Regions from separate parts of the Vibrio lentus genome, predicted to be linked through region 2. Evidence: predicted binding sites of a transcription regulator. Region 2 holds the regulator's gene; each other region holds the start of a gene.
The links. The regulator PurR, encoded in region 2, represses purine synthesis genes. The targets are predictions, from matches to a motif close to TNANGNAAACGTTTNCNTNA.

Region 1: the regulator PurR is predicted to act here: its motif matches at 4,255-4,274, upstream of purM (phosphoribosylformylglycinamidine cyclo-ligase).
Region 3: the regulator PurR is predicted to act here: its motif matches at 7,245-7,264, upstream of glpX (class II fructose-bisphosphatase).

The regions. Positions count from the first base shown of each region.
Region 1 covers NZ_JAUFQE010000002.1:2,224,319-2,234,357, forward strand. Annotated here, with positions in the region: gene wrbA (NAD(P)H:quinone oxidoreductase) at 1-54, shown strand, start outside; gene QWZ07_RS18275 (DUF2069 domain-containing protein) at 51-488, shown strand; gene QWZ07_RS18280 (DUF2066 domain-containing protein) at 604-1,863, opposite strand; gene QWZ07_RS18285 (uracil-xanthine permease family protein) at 2,142-3,380, shown strand; gene upp (uracil phosphoribosyltransferase) at 3,542-4,168, opposite strand; gene purM (phosphoribosylformylglycinamidine cyclo-ligase) at 4,338-5,378, shown strand; gene purN (phosphoribosylglycinamide formyltransferase) at 5,661-6,347, shown strand; gene QWZ07_RS18305 (class II glutamine amidotransferase) at 6,455-7,300, opposite strand; gene lpcA (D-sedoheptulose 7-phosphate isomerase) at 7,366-7,941, opposite strand; gene fadE (acyl-CoA dehydrogenase FadE) at 8,269-10,039, shown strand, end outside.
Region 2 covers NZ_JAUFQE010000002.1:1,793,873-1,803,911, forward strand. Annotated here, with positions in the region: gene mukB (chromosome partition protein MukB) at 1-1,004, opposite strand, end outside; gene mukE (chromosome partition protein MukE) at 1,001-1,801, opposite strand; gene mukF (chromosome partition protein MukF) at 1,782-3,119, opposite strand; gene cmoM (tRNA uridine 5-oxyacetic acid(34) methyltransferase CmoM) at 3,245-4,030, opposite strand; gene elyC (envelope biogenesis factor ElyC) at 4,146-5,000, shown strand; gene torR (two-component system response regulator TorR) at 5,169-5,882, opposite strand; gene torD (molecular chaperone TorD) at 6,171-6,818, shown strand; gene purR (HTH-type transcriptional repressor PurR) at 7,136-8,140, shown strand; cyclic di-GMP riboswitch class I at 8,311-8,396, shown strand; gene QWZ07_RS16450 (TfoX/Sxy family DNA transformation protein) at 8,524-9,114, shown strand; gene QWZ07_RS16455 (TVP38/TMEM64 family protein) at 9,248-9,928, shown strand; gene QWZ07_RS16460 (putative signal transducing protein) at 9,992-10,039, shown strand, end outside.
Region 3 covers NZ_JAUFQE010000002.1:2,789,785-2,799,823, forward strand. Annotated here, with positions in the region: gene priA (primosomal protein N') at 1-889, shown strand, start outside; gene cytR (DNA-binding transcriptional regulator CytR) at 1,130-2,134, shown strand; gene QWZ07_RS21050 (SPOR domain-containing protein) at 2,257-2,796, shown strand; gene hslV (ATP-dependent protease subunit HslV) at 3,033-3,581, shown strand; gene hslU (ATP-dependent protease ATPase subunit HslU) at 3,640-4,980, shown strand; partial or broken gene QWZ07_RS21065 (1,4-dihydroxy-2-naphthoate polyprenyltransferase) at 5,136-6,054, shown strand; gene rraA (ribonuclease E activity regulator RraA) at 6,128-6,646, shown strand; gene zapB (cell division protein ZapB) at 6,757-6,999, opposite strand; gene glpX (class II fructose-bisphosphatase) at 7,324-8,331, shown strand; gene QWZ07_RS21085 (helix-turn-helix transcriptional regulator) at 8,494-9,114, shown strand; gene QWZ07_RS21090 (DUF3135 domain-containing protein) at 9,217-9,564, shown strand; gene QWZ07_RS21095 (DUF805 domain-containing protein) at 9,664-10,039, opposite strand, start outside.

The sequences.
Region 1 (10,039 bases), 430 kb from region 2:
CTAGGCAAACGCTTAGCGCGCATCGCTATCAACCAGAAGGGAATCTCTCAATGATGTATATGCCAGAAACGGCTATGTCTCCCAAAACCAAGCTCTTTCGCTACCTAGCGTTAGCAGGCAACTTGTTGCTTTTATTTTGGGTAGTGGCTTGGCAGATGACGCTTTCACCGCACCCGCATCTTAGCAATGTCACACTTGCGATTGCTTGGGCTGTACCGCTGTTACTGCCATTGCCGGGCATTCTAGCAGGCAAGCCTTATACGCACGCTTGGGCGAATTTCGTCTTAATGCTCTACTTCCTACACGCGTTAACGATTATGTATGTAGACGGTGGAGAGCGTTTATTAGCGGCTGTAGAACTACTCCTGACTAGCCTAGGCTTCGCAGGTAATATCTTGTTTACCCGTTTTAGAGCCAAAGAGTTAGGTATTAAGCTTAAGCGCCTTTCTGAAGTAGAAAAGAAAGAGAAAGCTAAGTTCGAGCAATAATATTGATTCGATGCTTTAGAGCTTACATAACACCAGAACAACAAAAAGCCCTGCGAGATAACTCTTGCAGGGCTTTTTTCATGATGTCATTTCAATCAGTAATGTTGGTAGACGATTACGAGCGAACCCATTCATATACTAGGCTTGGCTTAGCGTGTACTGGTGCTGTTACAGTAAGCTCTTCTTCACCAGATTCGTCTAACGTTACATCAGAAGTACCTGTTAGCTCAGCATCCGTAGATACCTCACTGCCTTTAATCACTTGAACGTTTGAGTCAGTCTCGCTACCCTCAGCATCAACAGCGTCTGTTGAATCATCGCCGACAGACATGGAGCTGTCTTGCGTTTCAAATTCAGGGCTCACTTCAGGTTCAATGTAAGACTCTTCAACCTTCGCGACTTGGCGAATGCTTTCAACTTCTTGCTCAAACTCTTGTTGAGTCGACAATAAGTGAATTCGGAAGGTCACTTCGTTGTTTTGAATCTTAAGAATATCTAGGCTTGCAACTGAATTTAAACGTTTAAGTGCACTCTCCAACTGGAAGAAATCTTGCGCGTTATTCAGGCTAATAAACTGCGTTAAGATTGATTCCGAAGACTCACTCGCAACCGTTACTGCACTCTTACTCGCGTAGTAGTTACTGATTTGGTCAACAAGCTTCTTAGAAGTCGTCGCGCTGTTACCCGATACTGAACCACTCACAGGCGATTTTGGTGCGCTCGTCAGTTGGTTTGGTTTTTGGTCATACAGAGTCCAGCGTAAGCCAGAAGATTGAGCTTTAATCACCAAAACAGCATCAACCGGGTAACGCTGACTCGCTTTACTGATTGGCGTAACAAAGCTACCCCAAAGATCAGAGGTCGCAATACCGGTAATATCGTCAAAATCACCGACTGGTAACGTCAGGGGTAAACCGCGCTCTTTTGCGTTGGCTTGTAAACCAGCAGCCAATTGTGAATTGGAGTGTTCCCACACGATATTCTTGTCGTAGTTCTGCTCTTCCACCAGCCAAACAAGGATATTTGAACGAGTGTCAGGCCAGTACGGCAACTGTGCTTGCGTCAATAGAGAACGGATTTGAGCACCGTTAAAACGCATACGCAACGTTGATTGGTCATTGCTCTCGCCAAAGCTCATTTGAGACATGTACTGCGAACTCTTACGCATCGCCTTTTGAATCGTCTCATTCGAAGCGACATCGGTTTGGCCAGTCGCACGTATTAATACCTGCTCCATACCTGTATTTCTTGCCACTTGTTCTGGCTGTTTGTTTTCAGCGTTAATCGCAACTTCAGCACTAAAAATATCTACTTGAGTTAAGGCATAACTCGGAGAGGCTAATAGTCCAATCAACAACAATGCTATGTAGCGCATACTGATCCTAATATTCAAATCTTGTGCCTAGATGATAAGCAACTATGGATTGAGGGGCAAGGTCGATAGCGCCCACTGTGTTTAATAACCTTAAAATATCACCTGGCCATGATAAATCGCTCACTTATAAACTGAGTTTTTCGAGCGACGATGGATGTAAAACATCACTAAGATAAATAAATTTGATCTATTTGGTGTGGCAATCGATTGCTAAGTGATAGAATCCCGCGAATTTTATTTTTCACTTTTCATATAACGACCATTTTTAAGGACATAACATGAAAAATGCTCTGCAAGGTGCGCAAATGCTGTTTGTAGCGTTTGGTGCGCTTGTACTGGTGCCACTACTAACAGGACTTGATCCCAACGTTGCACTCTTTGGCGCAGGTATCGGTACCCTTTTATTCCAACTTATTACACGCCGTTCAGTGCCAATCTTCTTAGCATCTTCTTTTGCATTCATCGCCCCTATCATGTTTGGTATTCAAACTTGGGGTGTAGGTGCAACCATGGGCGGCCTAATGGCAGCCGGTGTTGTGTATGTATTAATGGGTGCCTTAATTAAGGTACGTGGTGTAGCCTTCATCCACAAACTGCTTCCACCCGTCGTGGTTGGCCCTGTAATCATGGTGATCGGTTTAGGTCTTGCGCCTGTTGCGGTAAACATGGCGTTAGGTAAAACAGGCGATGGTGCAGTTCAGCTTATCGATGCAGATGCAGCACTGTGGATCTCTTCAATTTCACTGCTAGTAACGATTGTCATCAGTGTGTTCTCAAAAGGCTTCCTTAAGCTACTGCCTATCTTTGGTGGCATTGTCGCAGGTTACATCACAAGCTTAGTATACGGCGTCGTTGATTTTACCCCTGTCGCTCAAGCTGCTTGGTTAGCTCTACCTAACTTCACAGCACCAGAATTCAACATCAACGCTATCTTCTTTATGGTGTTTGTTGCGATTGCACCAGCCGTTGAACACGTTGGCGACATGCTTGCTATCTCTAACGTAACCGGCAAAGACTACCTTAAGAAGCCAGGTCTACACCGCACAATCACAGGTGACGGCGTGGCGACTATTGCAGCTTCTATGCTGGGCGCGCCACCAAACACAACCTACAGTGAAGTAACAGGTGCGGTAATGCTGACGAAAGCATTTAACCCAGTGATAATGACTTGGGCAGCAGTAACAGCGATTGTTCTAGCATTGGTTGGTAAGTTAGGTGCTCTACTTCAAACGATTCCAGTTCCTGTAATGGGCGGCATCATGATTCTACTGTTTGGTTCAATCGCAACAGTCGGCCTGAACACCCTAATTCAGAGCAAAGTTGACCTACACAAATCACGTAACCTTGTGATTGTCGGTATTACTCTAGTATTCGGTATTGGCGGCATGGCATTTGGCATCGGTGACTTTAGCCTTCAAGGCGTAAGCTTATGCGGTATCGTGGCGATTCTACTAAACCTAGTCCTTCCTGAAGAGCTAGGCGATAACACCGTAGTAGACAAAGCCCAAATCGACTAACTGCAAGTCAACAAACTGTAGAGGCTTGTGATCCTCAATTAAGAGCATCACAAGCTAGCAAGATCAAAAAAGGGAGAGCATCGAATGCTCTCCCTTTTTATTAATACGGATAATATCAGCGAGTTAAGAAACGGTTTAGCGTAACTTAAGCTGAAACCGAATTACTTAGTACCGAAGATCTTATCACCAGCATCGCCAAGACCAGGAACAATGTAGCCCTTGTCGTTTAGCTTCTCATCGATTGCAGCAGTGTAAAGCTCAACATCTGGGTGCGCTTTTTCTAGTGCAGCGATACCTTCAGGGGCAGCAACAAGTACCAGTACTTTAAATACTTTACAGCCTTGCTCTTTTAGAAGGTCAAGAGTTGCAATCATAGAACCGCCAGTTGCTAACATTGGATCAACCACTAGAGCAATACGCTCATCAATGTTAGATGCTAGCTTGTTGAAGTATGGTACAGGCTCTAATGTTTCTTCGTCACGGTAGATACCCACGACACTGATTCGAGCACTTGGCATATGCTCTAAAACACCATCCATCATGCCTAGACCTGCACGTAGGATTGGCACTACTGTTACCTTTTTACCTTTAATTTGGTCAACTTCTACTGGGCCGTTCCAACCATCAATAGTTACACGTTCAGTTTCAAAGTCTGATGTCGCTTCGTATGTTAGAAGGCTACCCACTTCTGTCGCTAGCTCACGAAAACGCTTAGTACTAATGTCACCTTCACGCATCAGGCCAATTTTATGTTTTACTAGCGGGTGTTTCACTTCAACAACTTTCATTTCCAACTCCGGCAATATTTAAACAAACCTGTAGATTATACACGAACTGTGGGGTTATTTCAGAATCTTTATTCTAATAAAAAAAACCGCGCAAACGTTTGCTCTTCGTAATCAAGCCCTGTTAGAATAGCGCCGTTTTCACATCCAACTTAAGTTCGAGGACTATCCCGTGAGTGGTAATACTTCTTCTCTAAGCTACAAAGACGCTGGTGTTGATATCGATGCAGGTAATGCACTAGTAGACCGTATTAAAGGTGCTGTTAAACGCACTCGTCGCCCTGAAGTAATGGGCGGTATTGGTGGCTTTGGCGCCCTATGTGAACTTCCAACGAAATATAAAGAGCCGGTACTTGTTTCAGGTACTGATGGTGTTGGTACTAAACTTCGCCTTGCTTTGGATCTGAAAAAACACGACACCATTGGTATCGACCTAGTGGCAATGTGTGTGAACGACTTAATCGTTCAAGGTGGTGAGCCGCTATTCTTCCTAGACTACTACGCAACAGGTAAGCTAGATGTAGATACAGCAGCAGATGTTGTTTCTGGTATTGCTGAAGGCTGTGTTCAAGCAGGTTGTGCACTCATCGGCGGTGAAACTGCTGAAATGCCAGGTATGTACGAAGGCGACGACTACGATGTAGCCGGCTTCTGTGTTGGTGTTGTAGAAAAAGCTGACATCATCGACGGTACTAAAGTAGCTGCAGGCGACGCACTTATCGCTGTTGGCTCAAGTGGTCCACACTCAAATGGTTACTCTTTGATTCGTAAAGTTCTAGAAGTTTCTGGTGCTGATAAGAGTGAAGAGCTAGAAGGTCGCACTATCGGTGAACACCTACTAGAACCAACTAAGATTTACATCAAATCGGCACTTAAGATGATTGCAGAGCATGACATTCATGCTATCTCGCACATCACAGGTGGTGGTTTCTGGGAAAACATCCCACGCGTACTTCCTGAAGGTACTAAAGCAGTGATTGATGGCAAGAGCTGGGAATGGCCTGCTATCTTCAACTGGCTACAAGAGAAAGGTAACGTGGAGACATTTGAAATGTACCGCACTTTCAACTGTGGTGTAGGCCTAGTTGTTGCTCTACCTAAAGATCAAGCAGACGCTGCTGTTGAACTGCTGAAAGCCGAAGGCGAAAACGCTTGGGTTATCGGTGAGATCGCAAACGCTGAAGCTGGCGAAGAGCAAGTTGAAATCAAATAAGTGATACGCTCACTTACTTAGTTAATCAATGAGGACCTAATGGTCCTCATTTTGCTATTTAGCCCGCAGAAAACCTTAGTTTATGTAGGTAATATAAATACCAATCGTAGTAAATAACTGGTCATCCTAGCTTGTTAAAATGCTCGATCACGTCGTTAGAAATTTTGATTGTAGGATAACTACTTATCGAAAATTTCTGCCTTGTTCTCAAGCCTTTTTCCTACGCTATTTATGATCACTTACTTACTGTGATTGGTATAAACCTCCCCGTTAACCAATCGCATGACCCACTCTATGAAGAACATCCATTCTATGAATAACAGTCACTCTAAGAAAAACATCGTCGTTTTAGTCTCAGGAAGCGGAAGTAACTTGCAGGCAATTTTGGATGCCTGTGAGAGCCACACGATTGACGCCTCTGTTAAGGCCGTTTTCTCAAACAAAGCAGAGGCTTTTGGTCTAGAGAGAGCAAAGTCAGCAGGTGTTGACGCTCATTCGGTGAATCCAAAAGAATTTAATTCGCGTGAAGAATTTGATCATGAATTGATGGTTCAGATCGATGCTTACCAACCCGACCTGATTGTACTCGCTGGCTATATGCGCATTCTGAGTTCAGAGTTTGTTCGTCATTATGCGGGTAAAATGGTCAATATCCACCCTTCTCTGTTACCTAAGTATCCGGGGCTGCACACCCACCAGCGTGCTATTGATGCTCAGGACAAAGAGCATGGCACCAGCGTCCATTTTGTTACCGAAGAGCTCGATGGCGGTCCTGTAATCTTACAAGCTAAGGTGCCTGTATTTGAAGGGGATGATGCCGACATGCTAGCGAGCCGAGTACTCACCCAAGAACATTGCATTTATCCTCTGGTCTGCAAGTGGTTCGCGGAAGATCGTTTATCAATGGCAAACGGACAAGCTATCTTAGACGGCAAGGCATTGGGCAAGCACGGTTACGCAGAAGAGTGATTCGTTAAAACTAAACCAAATAAAAAACAAAAAGGCCGCTTACTGATTCATTAGTTCAGTAAGCGGCCTTTCTTTTATGCGTTTCAAATTAATACTATTCGGAATACTTAGCTCAATGGCTCAGTCGGTGCTTGGCTTGCAACCTTTTTAGGTGCGTAAGCAACATCTTCCAACGCTTTATGGTTATTGCCGATCAACTCACCAAAATGAAACAGGGCATATTCGCCTGGCTTCATTCTAAACCACTCTTCATTGCATGTTAGAGGCTGCGTTGCGACGACCGTAACCACATCATTTGGCGTGGTCTCTTCTTGAAAGTTTATCTCAACATCTTCGTCAATCAGGCTCGCATTACCAAAAGGTGCACGTCTTGTTATCCAGTACAAGTGATTCGTACAATAGGTCATGACGTACTCACCATCACTGAGTAGCATGTTAAAGACACCTTTCTCACGCAACTGGTCACAACATTCCGCGACAAAGCGAAACATGCCTTCCATGTCTTGTGGTGGTTCAGGGAAACGATCTTCTAGTTGTTTCACTAACCAACAAAAAGAAAGCTCACTGTCCGTCTCGCCTACAGGTCTGAAACGACCACTAACCAGATCATCGTAATCCGTTAATTGGCCATTATGAGCGAAGGTCCAGTATCGTCCCCATAGCTCACGGGTAAATGGGTGAGTATTTTCTAGATTAACGCCACCACGATTGGCTTGACGGATATGACTGACAACAGCTTGGCTTTTAATTGGGTAGTTTTGAACTAACTCAGCAATCTTTGATTCACAGCTAGGGTTAGGATCTTTGAACGTTCGAAAGCCCTTCCCTTCATAAAAGGTGATTCCCCAACCATCACGATGTGGTCCGGTATTACCTCCACGCTGCATTAGGCCGGTGAAACTAAAACAAATATCAGTTGGCACATTCGCGCTCATACCGAGCAATTCACACATGGTTTAATCTACTCCCTTTTAAAACCAATGGAGCCTAAGCAGGGCTCCAAATGTCTGTAAAACTATTATTCCATTTCTTTTTCGACAAGCTGAATCACAATATGAATGATCTTAATGTGAATCTCTTGGATGCGGTCAGCGTAACCAAAATGCGGAACTCGGATTTCGATATCAGCACAACCTGCCATTTTACCGCCATCTTTACCCGTCAATGCAATCGTCTTCATGCCTTTAGCTTGAGCAGCTTCAATCGCTTTCAAAATGTTGGCAGAGTTACCTGAAGTTGACAAACCAAACAACACATCGCCTTTACGACCCACGGCTTCTACATAACGAGAAAAGACATAGTCGTAACCAAAATCGTTACTTACACAAGACAGGTGGCTAGGATCTGAAATCGCAATACCAGCGTAGCCTGGGCGATTTTCACGGTAACGGCCAGTTAGCTCTTCCGCGAAGTGCATCGCATCACAGTGTGAACCACCGTTACCACAAGAAAGCACTTTGCCTTCTTGTTTAAATGAGTCAGCAATCAATTTTGCCGCAGCTTCGATCTGAGCGATATTATGATCATCACTCAAAAACTTGTTAAGAACGTCAGCAGCTTCGTTCAATTCACTTTTGATTAGGTCTTGGTACATAAGGCTTATCTCTTATATTTTTTTACGCAACTTAAAGTACGTGAAATGAGAGCTGAGGGTTTTTCCCTCTTTATAACTGAGTTTACCCACAAACATGAAATAGTGTCGATACTTAAGCCAAAAGATTGCTACCAAAATTAATATCTCACTGCAGAACCGTCCAATTATTCACCACCAACCTCTCACAATTAGAATTTTAACTCTATTAAGATCACTTTTTACCCAATTTAGAGTTTTACAAATATTTAATATTTTGTTTACACTTAACTGGTTAGACCTCTTACCTAAAATCATAACGATAAGTGATCTCTGAAAAGGAAATCGATCATGAACATATTGCTCTCCCTACTTGCCATGACAACCATCTTTGGTGTCTGCCTTTACCATAGAGTTAGTCTGGTACGTGCTTTAATCGTATTAACCGGTTCAATGGTTGTACTGACATTGTTTGGCGGCGTAGCTGTCACTGGCTGGCTTTGTTACCTCTTGGCCGTTGCAATGCTTGCTGTACCTGCAATTCGTCAAACCATCATCAGCCAAAAAGCACTTTCTTTGTTTAAGAAAGTACTCCCTGCAATGTCACAGACAGAAAAAGAAGCATTGGAAGCGGGTACCGTATGGTGGGAAGCTGAGCTGTTCAAAGGCAAACCAGAATGGAAGAAACTTCAGGACATTGCTGACCCTAAGCTCTCTGAAGCTGAACAAACCTTTTTAGACGGACCTGTAAATCAGGTTTGTGAAATGGTGAACGATTACCAGGTGACGCATGAGTTAGCTGATCTTCCACCAGAAGTGTGGCAATTCCTAAAAGACCACAAGTTCTTTGCCATGATCATCAAAAAGAAATACGGCGGTTTAGAATTCTCAGCTTACGCTCAGTCTTTGGTTCTACAGAAGCTAACGGGTGTTTCGAGCGTATTATCATCGACAGTTGGCGTACCTAACTCACTAGGCCCTGGTGAGCTATTACAGCACTACGGCACTGAAGATCAAAGAAACCATTACCTGCCACGCCTAGCTGAAGGTAAAGAGATCCCTTGTTTCGCACTGACCAGTCCAGAAGCAGGCTCAGACGCTGGCTCTATACCGGATTACGGTGTGGTATGTAAGGGTGAATGGGAAGGTGAAGAAGTCTTGGGCATGCGCCTAACTTGGAACAAGCGTTACATCACCCTAGCGCCTGTCGCGACTGTTTTGGGATTAGCGTTTAAACTGCGTGACCCGGATGGCCTGCTTGGTGATCAAAAAGATCTTGGTATCACCTGTGCGCTTATCCCAACTGATTTAAAAGGTGTTGAGATTGGCAATCGCCATTTCCCACTCAATGTTCCATTCCAAAACGGTCCAACTCAGGGCGACGACATCTTCGTACCAATCGATTTCATCATTGGTGGCCAGAAAATGGCAGGCCAAGGCTGGCGCATGCTGGTTGAATGTCTATCGGTTGGCCGTGGTATCACGCTGCCTTCAAACTCAACAGGTGGCATCAAGTCAGCAGCACTGGCAACAGGCGCTTACGCTCGCATTCGTCGTCAGTTCAAACAACCAATTGGCCGTATGGAAGGGGTTGAAGAGCCACTAGCACGCCTAGCGGGTAATGCTTACGTGATGGATGCAGCGAGTAACCTAACCGTTGCAGGTATCGACCTTGGCGAAAAACCTTCAGTTATCTCTGCCATCGTTAAGTATCACTGTACTCACCGTGGCCAACGCAGCATCATCGATGCGATGGATATCGTCGGTGGTAAAGGCATTTGCTTAGGTCCATCAAACTTCTTAGCGCGTGGCTACCAAGGTTCGCCAATCGCGATTACCGTTGAAGGGGCAAACATCCTGACTCGTTCAATGATCATCTACGGTCAAGGCGCGATTCGTTGTCACCCTTATGTTCTAAACGAAATGGAAGCGGCTTATTCTGAAAGCAGCGATGCTCTTGATAAGTTCGATTCGGCGTTAGCTGGCCACGTTAGCTTTACACTCAGTAACCTCGTTCGCAGTTTGTGGTTTGGTTTAACCGACGGTCGTGGTTCTGATACGCCAACTCCAGTTAATAAAACTGACAAACAAACACAGCGCTACTACCAAAAATTGAACCGCT
Region 2 (10,039 bases):
TCCGAAGCTGCTTGATAATCTTGCTCAAGAGCAGATTCTTGATCAACCAATTGCTCCAACTCTTCTTGAACTCGATTCAACAGGTTGTTTTGATTAAGCAAGGTTTCACGTGAGCCCAACAGTTCGCCACGGAACTTCATGGTTTGATCAAGCTTATTACGGCGATCATTCGCATGGCGCATGTAATCCGCTGCCACGTAATTGGTCGATTCTGTGATCAAGTGTTTGAACAAGTCACGATCCGACTGAGTCGTTTTGATCGCTTCAAGTGTCATACGGTTTTCGCGAAGTGCTGATTCCATGTCTTGGAATGCTTTCTTCACACCACCATTTTGTGGCAGAAGGTAATCACGTAGCGAACGCGTAATTGCACTTGAGATACCACCATAAAGCGATGCTTCAATCAGACGGTAGAACTTAGAACGGTCGCTGCTGTTACGCAGTTTCTTCGGTACCACACCGTATTCAAACATCTGTGAGTGGTAATCAACAATCGAAGAGAAAGCTTTAAAGTGCGCGCCTTCGTATTGTGCTACCGCCGCTTTCACGTCATTTAACTGGCATACGCGAGCATGGCTGTCTGAAACGTTCTGAATCAAAACATCGGTTGGTTTCACATGGCTTGGGAGGCCTTGGATAACAAACGGTTTGATGTCTACTTTCTTGTCACGACCCGCTACTTGCTGCAGTTTTACCGCAAACAATAGGCGCTGGTTACGAGAGTTCACAACATCTAACGCCGCATAACACGCGCCAGGTTGAAGCTTACCGTAAAGACCTTTGTCACGAGAAGACTGTGAACTGCCGGCTTCCGTTGTATTACGGAAGTGCAGAAGGCTTTGGTCAGGAATTAACGCTGTAATGAATGCCGCCATTGTGGTCGACTTACCCGCACCGTTACCGCCAGAAAGCGTTGTAACCAATCCATCAATATCAAAGGTACGCGCAAAGAAGCCGTTCCAGTTGATCATGGTTAATGATTGATACTTACCTCTTTCAATCATGCATCACCTTCTACTTTGTTCTGTTCGCCAAGGTTTGATTCATCATCAAAGCCGGCTTGATCGTTAAAAATGTCTTGCTGACCGTTTTCGTCTACGTCTAGTTCTGATGCGGCTTCTGCCTGCTCTTCATTTAGCAAGCTGCCTTGGTTTGGCTCTTGTGTATGAACCACGGCTTCACCATCACGGATAAGACGTAACTGAGCTTCTTTCATGTCGTCGCCAACACGAACATCAGCACCAAAACGGAACACCGCTTCACTGATTCGGAATTTGCCCGTTTCACCAATCGCAATCAACATGCCGAGACGGCGTAAACGACGTAAAGATGTGCGTACTTTTTCAAAGAGCTTTTCTTTATCCAAGTCAGAACCCGAAGCTCGGTTCGTCGCCAGTTTCATCAGTTTTTTCTCATCAGCTAGCGAAATCAGTTCATCAAATAGCTCATGATTAGTAAAAATACCTTCGTGGGCTAAACGCTCTGGGCTTAGGTACAAAAAACACAATACCTTGCCAACGAGCATATCGAGCTCAGACAAAACACTTCGGCCAATCAAAGACGTAGAACGCGGGCGCAGATAGAAGAAACCTTCAGGCGCTTTCACGAGTTCCGTGTTGTAGCGTTGGTAAAAATGCTGAAGTTCTACTTCGAAATCAGAAAGCAACGCGTGGTTGTCTAAATCTTCTGTTGAAACATGCTTACCTGAACGCAGCATGCTATCTAGCGCAGGGAACAACGGGTTCGCTATCGCTTTTACCAGTTTCTCTGGCATGTAATCATCAGTACTTGTTAATGACATTTGCTTGTACCTTTGCACCGAAATCGTTGATTGCCTGCCAATCTGGCTGAATAGCCTGATAGTCAGACGCTGAGTAACCTAAGCGCACGGCTTGGTCGACAACAATTCTGGCTAAATCAAAATGGTGTGTGCGAGGGTGTGCTGCGAGGTAATCGCGCAGCACAAGACCAAGATCTATTGGCGCACCTTGCTGTTTGTGAGCTTTTAACATCTCTGCAATTCGGTCTGAAAGCAGATCGTTCACTTGCTCGAATTCTTCGTACTCTACGTCGATTGGCGCTTGCCCCATCACTTCGTCATCACGAAGCACCAAGGCTTCATCACGAAGATCGGTGAGCTTTTCAGCATCGGCATAAGTCAGTAACCAAGGCGCATCAAAGTAGTCGGTAACCGACTGACGCAAGCGCTGGCTAAAGGCACGGTTTTTATCCATATCAATCGCGGTACGGATAAACTTATGCACGTGACGGTCATAACCGATCCATAAGTCGATCGCCTGTTGGCCCCAACTTGTGATTCGATCGAGTTTCATTTGCAAACCAAACAAGGTTTCGCCTACGAACTCGAGTTCATCATCACCGTACACAATTTCTTGAATATCGAGGATCTGGGTTTGCAGTTCGTCACCGGCCGCTTGCAAGGTGTCTTGCAATTCTTTTAGCGTAGCTGAGGTTTCCGATAGCAAATACTCACAGTTATTGATCGCTTCTCGCCAATCTTTATTAAGCAGATCAGCGATTTGCTGTTTGACGGTTTGTTGCTGCTCGTCCATCACACGCTGGTTTAAATCGATCTGATCGAAGATCTCACCCACTGAATATTTCAAAACGCCATAAACGTTCTTTTGCCAGTGGCCAGGTGTTCCGCCTTTTTGCGCAGCTTCAATCGCTTTAGCCATCTCATCTGCAACCATCGAAAGTTGAATCGACAGTTTTAACTTAGAGAATTGACGGTGACGTAAGTAATAATCTGAAATTCCGATCGCAAGTGGAGAAAGACGGTAAATACTTGCACCGTCGGTGATCTCACTAGTAAAACGACTGATCAGTTTTTGTTTAACCAACTCGTTGATAGCGTTGTTTGCACGGAATGCAGACGCTTCGCCGGTATCTTCAAACAGACGAGTGACAATGGTAAATGCATCGTGCAATTCACCTTCACCTAGTTCTTCATCGAACCTTTCATTGCTTAGCACTGCGATAGCAATCAAAAATGCTAAACGCTCTGGCGGCAAGTTTAATGAAAAGTCATGCTGCTTGACCCAGCCTACCAACTCATCAATTGGCTGCTCTTCGGCAGTTTGAGTCATTTCACTCATTGTGGTTCCTGTTACTGTTTTTCGTAATATCGAACATGTTAGATATTACGCCTATTTCTTTATGACGCGGGCTTCTTACGATTGCATAGCGCATGTTGTGGCTTCTTTTACCACATTCACCGCTGCTATTGCGCAGGTTTTTGAGCCCAAACGTGAATATAACGGCCTAGTGACAGATATGGCTCTTGGCGACATAGCTGTTTTTCTAGTTCCAATACATCTTCAAATTGGTAATCGCCCATGTACTCCATATTACCTATGTAGTCACTGAAGGAACGAATGCCTGATTTACCACAGATTTCTAGACCAGCGTCTTCTATCCATTGATAAACCTCTTCTGGCTTCAAGCCTTTTTGTGGTTGCAGCTTAAACCGTTTTCGATGTGGCATCCCATTCAATACATGAGGAATGTTGCCACAAATCACATTTTTCAGGACTAATCCGTGGTGGTTGTAAAACATTATCGAGGCAACGCCACCGGGTTTTACTTGTTCCAGTAATAAATCAAGCGCCTCTTTAGGATCTGCGAGCCATTCCATTACGGCATGAAACATCACAAAATCGACTTGGCCTTCAAGGTGTTCTGCCACTTTTTGTACCGGAGAATGAATAAACCGATACTGTTCTAACAAACCCGCTTCGTTGATACTTTCTTGTGCAAGCTTAAGCATCTCAGAAGAGAGATCACACAGAGAGACGTTATGCCCTAACGACGCAATTTTTTGCGACATCTGTGCAAGACCACCTCCAGCATCAAGAACATGCAGAGGCGAAGCTGAATGGTCAAATTTGCTCAAAGCTTGTTCTAAATCTTCCCATACGATGATCTGACGGATCTCTCCTTTGTCAGAGCCGTAAATATTTTTTGCAAATTTGTGGGCAATATCGTCGAAATTACGGTCTTCAGTCACGGCTACTTGAGTTATTATGTCCTATCGTGCCTGCTATTCTGTCACAGGAATTTCAGGAATAAAGAGGCGATGTCTCTTTTTACTACTAAGTGATGTTTTTTCGGACTATTCGGATATGTTTGAGCTGAAAAAAGTAGTGTCTTCGCTATTGATGCCACTGCCAGCAATGTTAATTCTCGCTTTTCTGGGTTTAGCCCTAGTGATGTTTACTACCAAAAGGAAGACTGGTTGCCTAATTACCCTTTCAGCCCTCTGTGGTATTTTCCTAATCGCTTTCCAACCAGTTTCTAGTCAACTTTTAATGCCAATGGAAAGGCAACACACTGCATTTTTACCCGTCGATGAAACCGTCGATTATGTAATGGTTCTCGGAAGTGGTCACGTCGTCGATGATCAAATACCACCTACATCGGAGCTTAGCCGCACAGGTTTAATGCGCTTAAGTGAAGGGATCCGCATTCTACGCCTCTACCCTGGAGCGAAACTTATTTTGTCTGGCTATGGGGCAGGCACTGAAGTGAGCAACGCAAGAATGATGGCTAAGGTCGCGCTAGCACTCGGTGTCGCAAAACCCGATATCATTCTGCTTGAAACCGCAAAAGATACGTGGGAAGAAGCTCGCCAAGCCGCTGCATTCGTGAAAAACAAAAGAATGGTGCTCGTGACTTCAGCAAGCCACATGACTCGCGCACTTAATGAATTCAATGCCGCTGGCATGAAACCATTACCCGCTCCAACCAACTACCTTGCACAAGAAGGGATTGTTGAACCTTGGAATAAGTACATGCCAAAAGCACTCTATCTTGAACAAACAGAGCGTTACTGGCACGAAACAATGGGATTGGTTTGGCAGAGCCTACGTGATTGGCTAGACACAAGCAGCGACCCAGTTGAAGAACCGATTGTTCTTCCTGCTGCTTCTAGCTTAGTCGATGAAAACGGCGCAGCTTCTGCAGCGCAACCTCAATAAACTAAGCTAATCAGTAACTCTGCGAATGAGTAAAACTGAGTAACCTAGTAAGTTGCAGCTGTTCAATTCGTTAATTGTAAAAACCAAGTAATAAAAAGCCGAGACATCAATGACGCCTCGGCTTTTTTACGTTCAAATTTTGTTGCTGACTAGAACTCCCGAAGAGAATCAGTCACCAGCAAACATGTAACCTTCACCGTGAACCGTCACAAAGATTTGTGGGTTCTTAGGGTCGAACTCCATCTTCGCACGCATGCGACGGATTAGCACGTCGATGGTTCGATCATTTGGAGCATCCACTCGGTGGCTGATCATGTTCAAAATACGTTCGCGACTTAACACTTGGTTAGGGTAAGAAGAAAGCGCAACGAGCAGCTCATATTCTGCTTTAGTCAGCTTAACTGGCTCACCATTTTTACTTAAAGCACGACGAGGGATATCAAACGTCCACTCACCAAAACGAACCACAGATTCGTCTTCAGCTTCAACTGCCGTACCAACCGCGGTTTTGCGAGCCGCAGCAATACGCCAAAGTAAGTTTTTAACTCGAACTAATAACTCGCGAAGTTCGAAGGGTTTAGTAACATAATCGTCTGCGCCCATTTCTAGGCCTACAATTTTGTCGATGCTATCCGTGCGTCCAGTAACTAAAATAATCCCAATGTCCGATTGACTGCGTAATTCGCGAGTTAGCATCAATCCATCTTCGCCTGGTAAGTTGATGTCTAGCATAATGAGATCAACGTTGTTTTCTTCCAACACGTTTCTCATCTGAGCGCCGCTTTCCGCTTCGCTCACTGTGTAACCTTCGTTCTGGAAATATCCAACCAGCTTACTTCGGGTTACCACATCATCTTCTACGACTAATACGTGATAGCTCATCTACACCACTTTTCTTATTTAATAGTTTCAGTAACCATTCTATTCATAACTAGTAACAATTCTAGTGGTACAGCAGATAAAAGCGAGAAACATGAATCTTTTTTGATACAAGACAATCTAAAACCTTGCTATTTATCGTCCATCGCAATTCAATATAGGCATTACGACTAACGAGTCACTTTGCGTTTAGCAAATAACCTTGTTATTGAGCCTTGGTGTGCTTATACCCAAATGACTTCGCGATGCTTGGGTATATAAACATCACAAGACTAAATCAGGATCTATGAAATGAAAGATACGAAAGCATTCAACGAACAAAGAGCTGAAATCTACTGGTGGCTATCAAGCTTGTTCGCTAAAGAGCTCACACAAGAAGAACTCGACCACTACCACTCTGTTGAGATCCGTTCTTTCCTGACTGGTTTAGGCGAAAACGAAACACTCAAGCCTGCGATTGATAAACTGGTAGACGCATTGAACCGTCTACAAACACGTGAAGATGCCCAACTAGAACTGTCTGCTGACTTTTGCGATCTATTTTTAAAGACAGATAAACATGGTGCTCTACCTTACGCTTCAATGTATATCGGCGAAACAGGTCTATTAAACGATAAGCCAGCTAAAGACATGGAAGAGATCATGGCTAAGCACAACTTGGTGGTTAACCAAGATCTGAAAGAGCCAGCAGACCACATTGCTATCGAACTTGATTTCCTTGGCAATCTCATCATCCGTTCAAATGAAACTGAGCTTGAAGAAGAATTAGAAAAATCGTTCACTGTTCAACAGCAATTTATTGAACAACAACTCCTTACTTGGGTACCAAAGTTCAACGTTAAATGTTGTGAGATCGATTCATTCGGTTTCTATGCATCTGTGGCAACTCTTCTCGTGGCCTTCTGTAATTTGGACACTCAGTATTTAGCGGGTGAATAAGATACGCTGATGATTAAGTAAACAAATTCAATAGAATGTGACAATTCACCAAGATTTCTGGGTGAATTTTATTGCGAGTAATTTCTAGTCAGTCTAAAATTGTGACCGCAAACGATAAAATATGAAACATTCACGAAATGCTATGCTTATTTAAGTTCAGAGCATTTCGGTGTTAAGACAAGCCGCTCAATAGCGGTTTTTTGTTTTTTAGCACTTTAGTACCCCAAAGAGCCCTACAAATTTAAGCTCTTAGTTAGGTAGCTTAACGGCTACTTTATTCCGTACTTTGGGAAAGTAGCTTCTAATAGGATAAAACCATGGCCACTATAAAAGATGTCGCTCGCTTAGCAGGCGTATCAACTACCACCGTTTCTCACGTAATCAACAAGACACGTTTTGTTGCAGAAGCGACTCAAGAGAAAGTAAATAAAGCCGTAGACGAGTTAAACTACGCACCAAGTGCTGTTGCGCGTAGCTTGAAATGCAATTCAACACGTACTATCGGCATGTTAGTGACTCAATCAACAAACCTCTTCTTCTCTGAAGTGATCGATGGTGTTGAAAGCTACTGCTACCGTCAAGGTTACACTTTGATTCTGTGTAACACGGGTGGTATCTATGAGAAGCAACGTGACTACATACGAATGCTTGCAGAAAAACGTGTAGATGGCATCTTGGTTATGTGTTCCGACTTAACAGAAGAACTTCGTGGCATGTTAGATCGCCATGCTGATATCCCAAAAGTTGTCATGGACTGGGGCCCTGAAACCTCTCAGGCTGATAAGATCATCGATAACTCTGAAGAAGGCGGCTATCTAGCAACCAAGTACCTGCTAGAACGTGGTCACACAAAGATTGCTTGTTTAAGTGGCCACTTAGACAAAGCAGCATGTGTAGAACGCATCGCGGGTTACAAACGCGCACTCAATGAAGCGAAGGTCGCAACCGACGAAAAGCTCATCATTGAAGGTAACTTTGAGTGTGATACCGCTGTACTTGCGGCTGATAGAATTGCTCAGATGGAAGATCGCCCTACCGCTGTGTTCTGTTTTAACGACACTATGGCACTTGGCCTGATGAGTCGCCTGCAACAGCAAGGTATTCGTATTCCTGAAGATATTTCGGTTATCGGTTACGACAACATTGAACTTGCAGAATACTTCTCTCCACCATTGACGACGGTTCACCAACCTAAGCGTCGTGTTGGTAAAAATGCATTCGAAATTTTGTTAGAGCGCATTAAAGATAAAGATCATGAAAAACGTGTCTTCGAAATGCACCCAGAAATTGTTGAGCGAAGCACAGTTAAAACGTTAAATTAATTGATAAATCGAGTTTAATTTCATTAAGCGCACCTTTGAGTGCGCTTTTTTTATAAGCAGATAAAATAAACCCAGTTGCATAACACCAAGATCATTAATTGAAGCAATATCACATTTTGAAATATCAGGTGTGAGCCTCATTCAACAAAAACTTTATTCTATTCAGTCAGTCACGCACAGGGCAAACCACTCGAAAGAGTGAGACGCAAAGCTTCCGGCCTAAACCACTCGTTGGTATGGTAGCGGGGTTACCGATGGCAAAATGCGGTAATTACTAACAATTTAGTAATTTACGGCTTATTGACAATTTAATTGCAACATTTTGCTAATCTCTCGGACCTGCTTATTTGGTGGCGTAGTTCAAATACACCGAGATAGATAACATGGATAAACCGATACTAAAGGACTCAATGAAATTATTTGAGCCCCTAGGAAAAATAAAATCACGCTCAATGTTTGGTGGATTCGGGCTTTTTGCTGATGACACTATGTTTGCTCTGGTTGTTAACGACCAGCTGCACATAAGAGCGGACAAAGACACAACAAAGCAATTCGAGCAACAAGGGTTTCGACCATACGTCTACAAAAAACGTGGTTTCCCTGTCGTCACAAAGTATTTCGCATTGCCGGAAGGCTTGTGGCAAGACCAAGAGAAAATCTTGCAGCTTGCTACGACGTCTTTGGGGTTTGCTAAAGAAGAGAAAGCTGAGCAATCTTCTGCTAAGCCAACTCGATTAAAGGACCTCCCTAACCTTCGACTCGCTACCGAGCGTATGTTAAAAAAGGCTGGGATCGATTCTGTAGAATGTTTATATGAATCTGGCTCTGTAAACGCATTTAACGCCATCAAGGAATCACATGCTTCCTCTGTCAGCATTGAGCTGCTTTGGGCGCTAGAAGGTGCGATCAATGGTACTCATTGGTCTGTTATACCGCAGCAACGTCGTGAAGAGCTTATCAGTCGCGTCAATTAATATTGTCAGTTCAAACTATCTACATAACTAAGCCGCATTCTTGCGGCTTTTTTTATATCTGTTGAAAGTTAATCTATGCTTTGCCTGTCTATCTATACTAATGGTATGCATTGAAAAATTAGAGGAAGTATCAATGAGTAAGAAAATGATATTGGGTATCGTATTGGTCGTAACGATCGTCTTGTTAGGCGTCAATTTCGGCCAATACCTAACACTTGAGAATGCGAAAGCTCAACAAGCTGTTTTGAATGACTACATCGAGAGCAATTTTATTGCCGCTGCTGCAATTTACTTCGCCGCCTATGTCATGATCACGGCTTTCTCAATTCCTGGCGCTGCGGTTGTTACTCTGTTAGGCGCTGCCTTGTTTGGTTTCTGGAACAGTTTACTGCTGGTATCTTTTGCGAGTGCTATTGGTGCAACTCTCGCCTTCTTAAGTAGCCGCTACCTGTTACGTGACTGGATCCAAACCAAGTTTGGTGACAAGTTAGCAACGATTAACAAGGGCGTTGAAAAAGACGGGGCATTTTACTTATTCTCTCTGCGTCTGATTCCTGTCTTCCCATTTTTCCTTATCAACCTGTTAATGGGGTTAACCCCAATGTCGGTAACTCGTTACTACATCACAAGCCAAATAGGGATGTTGCCAGGTACTGCGGTTTTCTTGAATGCTGGTACTCAACTCGCAGAAATTGATTCACTTTCGGGTATCGTATCTCCTTCAGTACTATTGTCATTTGCCTTGTTGGGGGTATTCCCAATTATTGCTAAATGGTTGATGAGTAAGTTCCGCTCAGCACCTGTGGCTGACTAACGTGTATAGCGGAATAACGTATATAACTGACTAAAACCCAAAGCCGAATAAGGTTCTATTTCAATGAAAATCTTCAGTGCATCGAATCCTACAGAAGCCCATATCATCTGT
Region 3 (10,039 bases), 1.0 Mb from region 2:
CTGTGGTTGGACAGCCGAATGTAAACGCTGTGATGCTTACTACACCTATCACCAATACAGCAATGAAATGCGCTGCCACCATTGCGGATCGCAGCAGCATATCGTGCACAATTGCCAAGGCTGTGGTTCAGCTAACTTAGTGACGGTTGGTGTCGGCACCGAGCAACTTGAAACGCAACTTGGTCAACTGTTCCCTGAATACAAAACCATTCGTATTGATCGCGATAGCACCCGCCGCAAGGGCAGCTTAGAAAGCGCGCTAGAGTCAATTCGTAAGGGTGAATACCAAATACTGATCGGCACACAGATGCTTGCTAAAGGTCACCACTTCCCTGACGTGACACTTGTGGCGTTATTGGACGTTGATGCCTCTTTATATAGTAGTGACTTCCGCGCCTCTGAAAGACTCGCTCAGTTGTTCACCCAAGTTGCAGGTCGAGCAGGACGTGCCAGTAAGCCAGGTGAGGTTATCTTACAAACTCACCATCCAGAACATGGCTTGTTACAAGCACTGCTACACAAAGACTATAACCACTTTGCTCAGACGGCTTTAGCAGAACGTAAACAAGCGATGTTGCCTCCCTATACGTTCATGACACTCTTCAGAGCAGAAGCGAACGACACGCGCTTGGTGGAAGAGTTCTTACGTCAGGTTCGTCATACACTGGAGTCACATCCACTGTTCGACCAATATTGCATGGTGTTGGGGCCAACTCCTGCGCCATTGGCAAAACGAGCAGGTAAATCTCGCTGGCAGCTGATATTGCAAACACAGACTCGTTCATTAATGCAGAAGCTATTAATGAGTGCAAAGCCGGCAATTAATATGTTACCCGCTGCGAAAAAAGTCCGTTGGTCACTCGATATTGAGCCGCAAGATTTGAGCTAAACCCACTCGGGTTAAAACTAATGATAAGTTTGTTCACAAATATTTCATATTTCTCGTGAGCAACTTCACACTAGTCATGTGATTTTTGTTAATCTAGCCGTAACTTTACACGGATGAAACGAATAAAATATTGCAATAAAAAAAGTGTTAGCAACACTTTCACAATATCTATCCGATTGTATTAATTATTCACGCCTTAGATACTTAGGCAGCAAAGGAACTTAAAAGAGGGTTTAATTTATGGCGACAATGAAGGATGTTGCCCAGCTAGCAGGCGTCTCAACCGCAACGGTATCACGTGCATTGATGAACCCTGAGAAAGTCTCAGTTTCGACTCGTAAACGAGTAGAGACAGCAGTACTTGAAGCTGGATACTCACCCAATACATTAGCTCGAAACTTACGTCGCAACGAATCAAAAACCATCATCACTATTGTTCCTGATATCTGTGACCCTTATTTCGCTGAGATCATCCGTGGTATCGAAGATGCTGCAGTAGAAAATGACTACCTAGTTCTACTTGGCGACAGTGGTCAGCAGAAGAAGCGCGAATCATCATTTGTAAACTTGGTATTCACCAAACAAGCTGACGGCATGCTGCTGTTAGGCACTGATCATCCATTTGATGTCAGCAAACCTGAACAAAAGAATCTACCTCCAATGGTAATGGCGTGTGAATTTGCACCCGAGCTTGAATTGCCAACGGTACATATCGACAACCTGACCTCTGCATTTGAAGCCGTGAACTACCTAGCTCAATTAGGTCATAAGCGCATTGCTCAAATCTCTGGGCCAAGCACTGCAACCCTGTGTAAGTTCCGCCAACAAGGTTACCAACAAGCACTGCGCCGCGCTGGAGTATCAATGAACCCAGCTTACAGCACTGTGGGCGATTTCACCTTTGAAGCTGGCGCGCAAGCGGTTCGTCAATTATTGGCACTTCCAGAGCAACCAACTGCGATTTTCTGTCACAACGATGCGATGGCCATTGGTGCGATTCAAGAAGCGAAGAAGCTAGGTTTACGTGTTCCTCAAGATCTATCGATTGTTGGCTTCGACGACATCCAATTCGCTCAATACTGCGATCCACCGCTAACGACGATTTCTCAACCTCGTTACGAAATTGGACGCCAAGCGATGCTGATGATGCTTGATCTACTGAAAGGTAATGATGTTCAAGCAGGTTCACGTCTACTTGAAGCCAAACTCGTGGTTCGTGGCAGTACGGCACCACCTCGAATTTAGGCAAGATAAATACCCACACAAACCTGCGGCACATTTTGATGTGCCGCTTCCATTTCTGCACTATTATCCTCGCGCAATCTGGATTACCATGAGAGCAGAACTATCAACTATTGAATTGTCTTGTGGCTAATAGAGATTATGTAAAGCGCGGTCGTGGCACGAAAAAACCGACCAAGAAACAAGCCCCTCGCCGTAAACCTTGGCGCAGTGGTCTTTTGGCGATCCTCCTTGCCGGTGGTTTTGGTTACGGACTTTACTTATTGAGTAACGATCCTGAACCGCCAACACCAGTGCCAGAGGTGAGCAAGTCGAAACCTAAGCCAAAACCAGCGAAAGTGATTCCACCACCTCCAGAAGAGAAGTGGGACTACGTTGAAACACTGCCAAGTCGCGAAATTGAAGTTAAGGCCAAAGAGCAAGAGATTTCAAAGATCCCTTACATCATGCAGTGTGGCGCTTACAAAACCGCTTCTCAAGCAGATGCGCGTAAATTGGATATAGCTTTCCAAGGTATCTCGAGTGAAATCCGTAAGAAAGACGGCAGTAGCTGGTATCGTGTGGTTCTAGGACCATACAAGTTTAAGCGTGACGCCGAGCGCGATCGCCACAAACTACAGCGAGCAAAAATCGAACCTTGTGCTATTTGGAAAGACACTGAATAGATTTAGATTTAGATTTAGCGATAGCCACAGTATTAATCTAAGCAAAAGCCGAAAACCAAACACCGAAAGCCTCCCATTGTGGAGGTTTTCTTTTATCCCCTCGCCCTTTAACCAAATTTCCTTACAACTTCCGCCGATAAGTTGCGCGACATCACTCGACCTTCCTTGAATTATCCGAGCACCATCCTCATATACTTTTTATACCCAAAGATAAGAAATATTAAGAGGCCCTACTCGTGACTACCATTGTATCTGTACGTCGTAATAATAAAGTCGTCATCGCGGGTGATGGACAAGTATCTCTAGGCAACACCGTAATGAAGGGCAATGCCCGTAAAGTACGTCGCCTATACAACAACAAAGTACTGGCTGGTTTTGCTGGCGGTACGGCAGATGCTTTCACGCTATTCGAAAAATTTGAAAGCAAGCTGCAAATGCACCAAGGCCACCTGACCAAAGCTGCCGTTGAGCTGGCGAAGGATTGGCGTAGCGACCGTGCTCTACGTAAATTAGAAGCACTACTAGCAGTAGCGGATGAAACCGCTTCATTGATCATCACTGGTAACGGTGACGTAGTTCAACCAGAGAACGACCTGATTGCGATCGGTTCGGGCGGTAACTTTGCTCAAGCAGCGGCTACTGCACTATTAGAAAATACAGATTTAGATGCGCGTGAAATTGCAGAAAAGTCGCTGAACATTGCTGGCGATATCTGCGTATTCACCAACCATCAGCACACTATTGAAGAACTAGAGAGCACCGTTGAGCTGCCAAAGCCAGAGTAACGACGGCTTCCATCAATAACGTTGTATTCAACAGTGATTAAAGAATTAAGGAAAAACCATGTCTGAGATGACTCCTCGCGAAATCGTTCACGAACTCAATCGCCACATTATCGGCCAAGACAACGCTAAGCGTTCAGTGGCTATCGCACTGCGTAACCGCTGGCGTCGTATGCAGCTTGAAGAAAGCCTGCGTGTTGAAGTATCACCAAAAAACATCCTGATGATCGGCCCTACCGGTGTAGGTAAAACTGAAATTGCTCGCCGTCTAGCAAAACTAGCAAACGCGCCTTTCATCAAGGTAGAAGCGACTAAGTTCACTGAAGTGGGCTACGTAGGTAAAGAAGTTGAAACCATCATCCGTGACCTAACGGACGTTGCGATCAAGATGACGCACCAGCAAGCGATGGAAAAAGTACAATACCGCGCTGAAGAACAAGCTGAAGAACGCATTCTTGATGCCCTTCTACCACCAGCACGCGATGCTTGGGGTCAGAACGAGCAATCAACGGAAGAAACTACCTCTTCAAACACTCGTCAGATTTTCCGCAAGAAACTGCGCGAAGGTAAGCTAGATGACAAAGAGATCGAAGTTGATGTAGCGGCGCCACAAATGGGTGTTGAAATCATGTCACCTCCTGGCATGGAAGAGATGACTAACCAGCTGCAAGGCATGTTCCAAAACCTCGCTGGCGACACCAAGAAAAAGCGTAAGATGAAAATCAAAGACGCATTCAAAGCACTGACAGAAGAAGAAGCTGCGAAGCTTGTGAACCAGGAAGAGCTAAAAGAGAGCGCGATCTTCAACGCTGAAAACAACGGCATCGTATTCATCGATGAGATCGACAAAATCTGTAAGCGTGGCGACAGCTCAGGCCCAGATGTATCTCGTGAGGGTGTTCAACGTGACTTGCTTCCTCTTATCGAAGGCAGCACAGTATCAACTAAGCACGGTATGGTAAAAACTGACCACATCTTGTTTATCACATCAGGTGCATTCCAAGTGGCTAAGCCATCAGACCTGATCCCTGAACTGCAAGGTCGTCTGCCAATCCGTGTTGAACTTGAAGCGCTTTCTGCACATGACTTCAAACGTATTCTTACTGAGCCAAAAGCATCACTGACAGAGCAGTACATTGCCCTGATGAAAACAGAAGATGTCGGCATTGAGTTCACTGAAGATGGCATCAACCAAATTGCTGACGCAGCATGGCGTGTGAACGAAACTACTGAAAACATCGGGGCGCGTCGTCTACATACCGTCATGGAGCGCCTAATGGATGAGATTTCATTCGACGCAACAGACCGAGCAGGCAGCAAATTGGTAATTGATGAAGCTTATGTAATATCTAAGCTTGGCGAGCTCGTAGAAGACGAAGACCTAAGCCGCTTCATCCTGTAGCACAGGAAACTCCAACTTATTGCTCTATCTCAAAGAAATAGCAGCTAATAAGCGAATTCAAGGCCCACTTTCGAGTGGGCTTTTTATTACCCGAAAAATGGGCGTATACTCAAATCACAGTATGAAACGAAGACTTACAAAGAATTAGACCTACGATGAAACAATCTCTACTGATTTGGCTTGATGCCGCACGACCAAAAACTCTGCCTCTCGCACTTGTCTCTATTCTTACAGGAAGTAGTTTAGCGTTCGCCAACGACCAATTTTCTTTGTCGATAGCCCTGCTGGCATTTTTAACGGCCACGCTATTACAGATTTTGTCGAACTTAGCGAATGACTATGGCGATGCGGTTAAAGGCACGGATAACGACAAACGCCTAGGCCCGATGAGAGCCATGCAATCAGGCGCTGTCACCGCCCAAACCATGAAACAAGCGATCATTCTCAATATCGTATTTACGGTCATTGCTGGGTTGATTCTTATTTTTCATGCACTGAGCTCACTCGAAAGCATCGTATCTTTCATTGCGTTAGGTGTTTTAGCGATTGTCGCAGCGATTGCCTATACCGTCGGTAATAAGCCTTATGGTTATATTGGCCTTGGCGACTTGTCGGTGTTTATCTTCTTTGGCTTGTTAGGGGTTTCAGGTACTTACTTCTTACATACAGGTCATGTTGAGCCAAGCCTGTTCCTTCCAGCGCTAGGCTGTGGACTAATGGCGGTTGCCGTTCTCAACATCAACAACATGCGCGATATTGAAAACGACAGCGAATGTGGCAAACGCACCATGGCCGTTCGCCTAGGGCAACGTAAAGCTAAGCAATACCATTTCGCACTGCTTGGTTTGGCGCTTGCGTCTTTCGCCATCTACCTACTGATTCAAGAAAAACCGGTCTGGATTAGCCTACCGTTTTTACTCAGCATTATTATTGTGTACAAGCATGGCAAAGCCGTTTGGGAAACCGAAAAAACCGGCTCAGATTGCCCCAATGATGCCCGTTATTGTGAAATGTTCACTGGTGACTAATCTACTGTTTGCAGGGGTTGTCGTAGCTCAAACTCTATTGAGTTAATTAAGACTAATCATTGCAAAGGGATCAAGCACCGATATACTCAAAGTAAGCTCATTGTTCAAAAGGTATGCTAATGGAATACAACACTTCAGCACTGTGCGACATATATTTGGATCAAGTTGATGTCGTGGAGCCAATGTTCAGTAATTTCGGTGGACGAGCGTCATTCGCCGGACAGATCTCGACGATAAAATGCTTTGAAGACAACGCATTGATTCGGTCTGTATTAGAACAAGATGGTCTGGGGCGGGTGTTGTTGATCGATGGTGGCGGCTCACTAAGAAAAGCGCTGATCGATGCTGAAATGGCCCTACTTGCCGAAGACAATGAGTGGGAAGGTATTGTGGTTTACGGCTGCGTACGCGAAGTCGATGAGCTAGAAGACATGAACCTTGGCATTCAGGCTTTAGCGTCTATTCCCGTGGGTGCGAGCCAAGAAGGTGTGGGCGAATTAGACGTACCGGTCAACTTTGGCAGCGTCACTTTCTTACCGGAAGATTACCTCTACGCAGACAACACGGGCATCATTCTTTCTGCTGAGCCTTTGGATGTTGAGCTTGATTTGGATGTTGAGGAAGAAGAGGTCGAGTAGCTCACTCAGCTTCAAATAATTAAAAAACCATAAGAACACAAAGCATAATAATACAAACAAAAACGCCCGCTACTCAGTAGCGGGCGTTTTTTTTAAATCTGAAGAGTCAATTACTCAACGTCATCCATTTTACCTAGAAGGTTACGGATGCGATCTTGCCATGCAGAGTGCTCTTCCTGCATTTGCTGAGTTTTTTGCTCTAGGTCGTGACGGCTTGCTTTTAGCTCACCAGCTTCTGTTGCTAGTGCTTCTTTCTCTTCTTTAAGCTCTTCCACTTCCATTTGAAGAAGTGCAATTGTATCTACTGCTGTTTGAATTTTTGCTTCTAGCTGCTCTAGTACTTCAAAAGACATTCTGGCCTACCTTTAAGTTATCCATTTGATGGTGAAGGTCTACTCCACTTATTTCCCCATTCTACTCAGCAGAGCAAGGATAAACACTCTATATATTCGATATTTTGCGCCATTCGATGAAAAAAACAGCGCTTTTTACCGAATATTGACGTGAATTATTACTAGCGCGACAACAGACTGATTATTTTGATGAATATTACCTGTTTTCACCTGCAAATTGATCGAGAGCAATCCCCCAAAAACAAAAAGGCAAACGTTTCCTTTGGGATATGGTAAAATTCGCCGCGAAATTTCTATTCCCCCTTTGAAAATTTTGGAGTCCGCATGAAACGCGATTTAGCAATGTCATTCTCTCGTGTCACTGAAGGTGCAGCGCTAGCTGGTTACAAGTGGCTTGGCCGCGGCGATAAAAACGCTGCAGATGGCGCTGCTGTAGAAGTAATGCGTAGCCTACTGAACAAAACCGAAATTAGCGGTGAGATCGTTATTGGCGAAGGTGAAATCGATGATGCACCTATGCTATACATCGGCGAAAACGTCGGTATTGGCGGTGATGCTGTAGATATCGCCGTTGACCCAATTGAAGGGACACGCATGACAGCAATGGGCCAATCAAATGCATTGGCGGTATTGGCTGCTGGCGAAAAAGGCAGCTTCCTTAAAGCGCCTGACATGTACATGGAGAAATTAGTTGTTGGCCCTGGCGCAAAAGGCGTGATTGACCTAGAACTGCCACTGACAGAAAACCTAGAAAACATTGCGAAAGCACTAGGTAAAACACTCGATACACTAGTAGTAACCACTCTTGCTAAACCACGTCATGATCAAGTAATTGCTGACATGCAGGCGATGGGCGTTCGTGTATTCGCAGTGCCAGATGGTGATGTTGCTGCTTCTATCCTAACGTGTATGCCAGACAGCGAAGTCGACGTAATGTACTGCATCGGTGGTGCTCCTGAAGGTGTCGTGTCAGCTGCGGTTATTCGCGCACTCGACGGCGACATGCACGCACGTCTGCTTCCTCGTCATGAAGTAAAAGGCAATACAGAAGAGAACCGCAAACACGGTGAGCTTGAATTAGAGCGTTGTGCGGAAATGGGCGTAACGGCGGGTATCGTATTGAAGATGGAAGACATGGCTCGTAGCGACAACGTTGTGTTCTCTGCAACGGGTATTACTAAGGGTGACCTGCTAGAAGGCATCACTCGTACAGGCAATATCGCAACCACAGAAACACTGCTTATCCGTGGCCGCTGTCGTACTATTCGTCGCATCAAGTCTATTCACTACCTAGAGCGTAAAGACCCAGAAGTGATTGGTCACATCCTGTAAACCTAAACTAGGTTCAACAGAACACACGAAGGCTGATACCAAGTATCAGCCTTTTGTTTTATTGGCCATCAAGAACCTGTGCATTTCACCTGCACCATAGTAAATGGTTTGCTTTATAAACACCTTGCCTCATAATAGTAAGGTTCATAAGGTAGAGATAGTATGAAAACAAGCGACAAAATCTTACAGACCATTAAGCGTCAAGGCGCGGTAACCGCGAAACAACTGTCAGAAGAATTTGGCATGACGACAATGGGTGCCAGACAGCACCTACAAAGTTTGGAAGATGACGGTATTCTTGCGTTTCATGACGTCAAAGTAAAAGTAGGTCGCCCAACTCGCCATTGGTCACTGACTCAGCAAGGTCATGGTCAATTTTCAGATCGACACGGTGAGCTCACTATTCAAGTGATAGATGCTGTCGAGAACCTGTTTGGTAAAGAGGGGCTAGCTAAAGTGGCCGCTGAACGTGAACAACACACGTTAAAGCAATATCAAACGGCCCTATCTGGCTGCGACAACCTGCTGAGTAAACTTGAAAAGCTAACCCAACTTCGAGAAGAAGAAGGGTATATGGCTGAACTTCAAGAGCAAGGCGATCACTACATCTTGATCGAAAACCACTGCCCTATCTGTAAGGCTGCAACTCGTTGCCCTAGCCTCTGCCAATCAGAACTCAATGTTTTCAAAGAATTACTCAAAGATGAATGTCATGTGATCCGCACTGAGCACATCATTACTGGCGAACGTCGTTGTACTTATACCCTAACGCCAAGTTACTAATACCGTCTCAATATTGAGAAAATAAAAATAGAACAAAATTTGTACAGATTTCTTTCTTAAGCTTAAAGCATATGAAACATGCTTAATTCTAAGGAAGGAAAGATGGGACATCCACAGCCAGATCAAAAACTGCCCCCCTTTGATGAACTTGTTCAACTCGCGAAAAGCGATCCGAAAGCATTCAATCAATTCAAACACGAGATGTGCGAACAGATGATCTGTTCGGCCTCTGAAACCATGCAAGACAGGCTTCGAGCCCAACAGAGCCACATAGACTTAGTGGTTAGTCGTTGTAAAAACCCGCATCATGCCAATGTCGTGCTGATGCAAGAATTAAGCTGCCAAGTGTGTAAGTTCCAAGATGCGCTTCAAGGTCGTTGCAGTTTTGAAGAGCCTCTGCCTGAAAATGTCGTGCCTTTTAGACCCAATACAGAACCAAAAATGTACTGAAAGCTAAAATGTATGAGTAAAAAACGCATTAAAAACAAAATGCCTTAGAACAAAAAAGGGAGCGCAATGCTCCCTTTTTACTGATGAATCATCCAATCTTTAAACTGGATCTTCACCGTAATCATTACGGCCTTCAGTGCCTTTCATCAAACCGCACTCTACCAAGATCCACAAACCACACACGAGTGCAGCAACCGTTGCCACCATGTGAATAGGCGATACTGGCTCTGTCGTAGTCGCAGCCATAGGTGATGCAAGTCGCCCGAGTACGAGCGGTACATTCAGCAATAGCCAGTAGTTCGACTTGTTGCGGTCATGCCAGCGCTTAGCGGTAACGGCAAGATCTGGAATAACAAGTAATAGAAGGAAGATTGGTAACAGGAGATAGGAGTATGCTGGGAACAAAACCGAGATACCGGTGGCAAAACCAGTAATCGCGATATAGTAGAAAATATTCCAAATCCAGTAAGTCTTA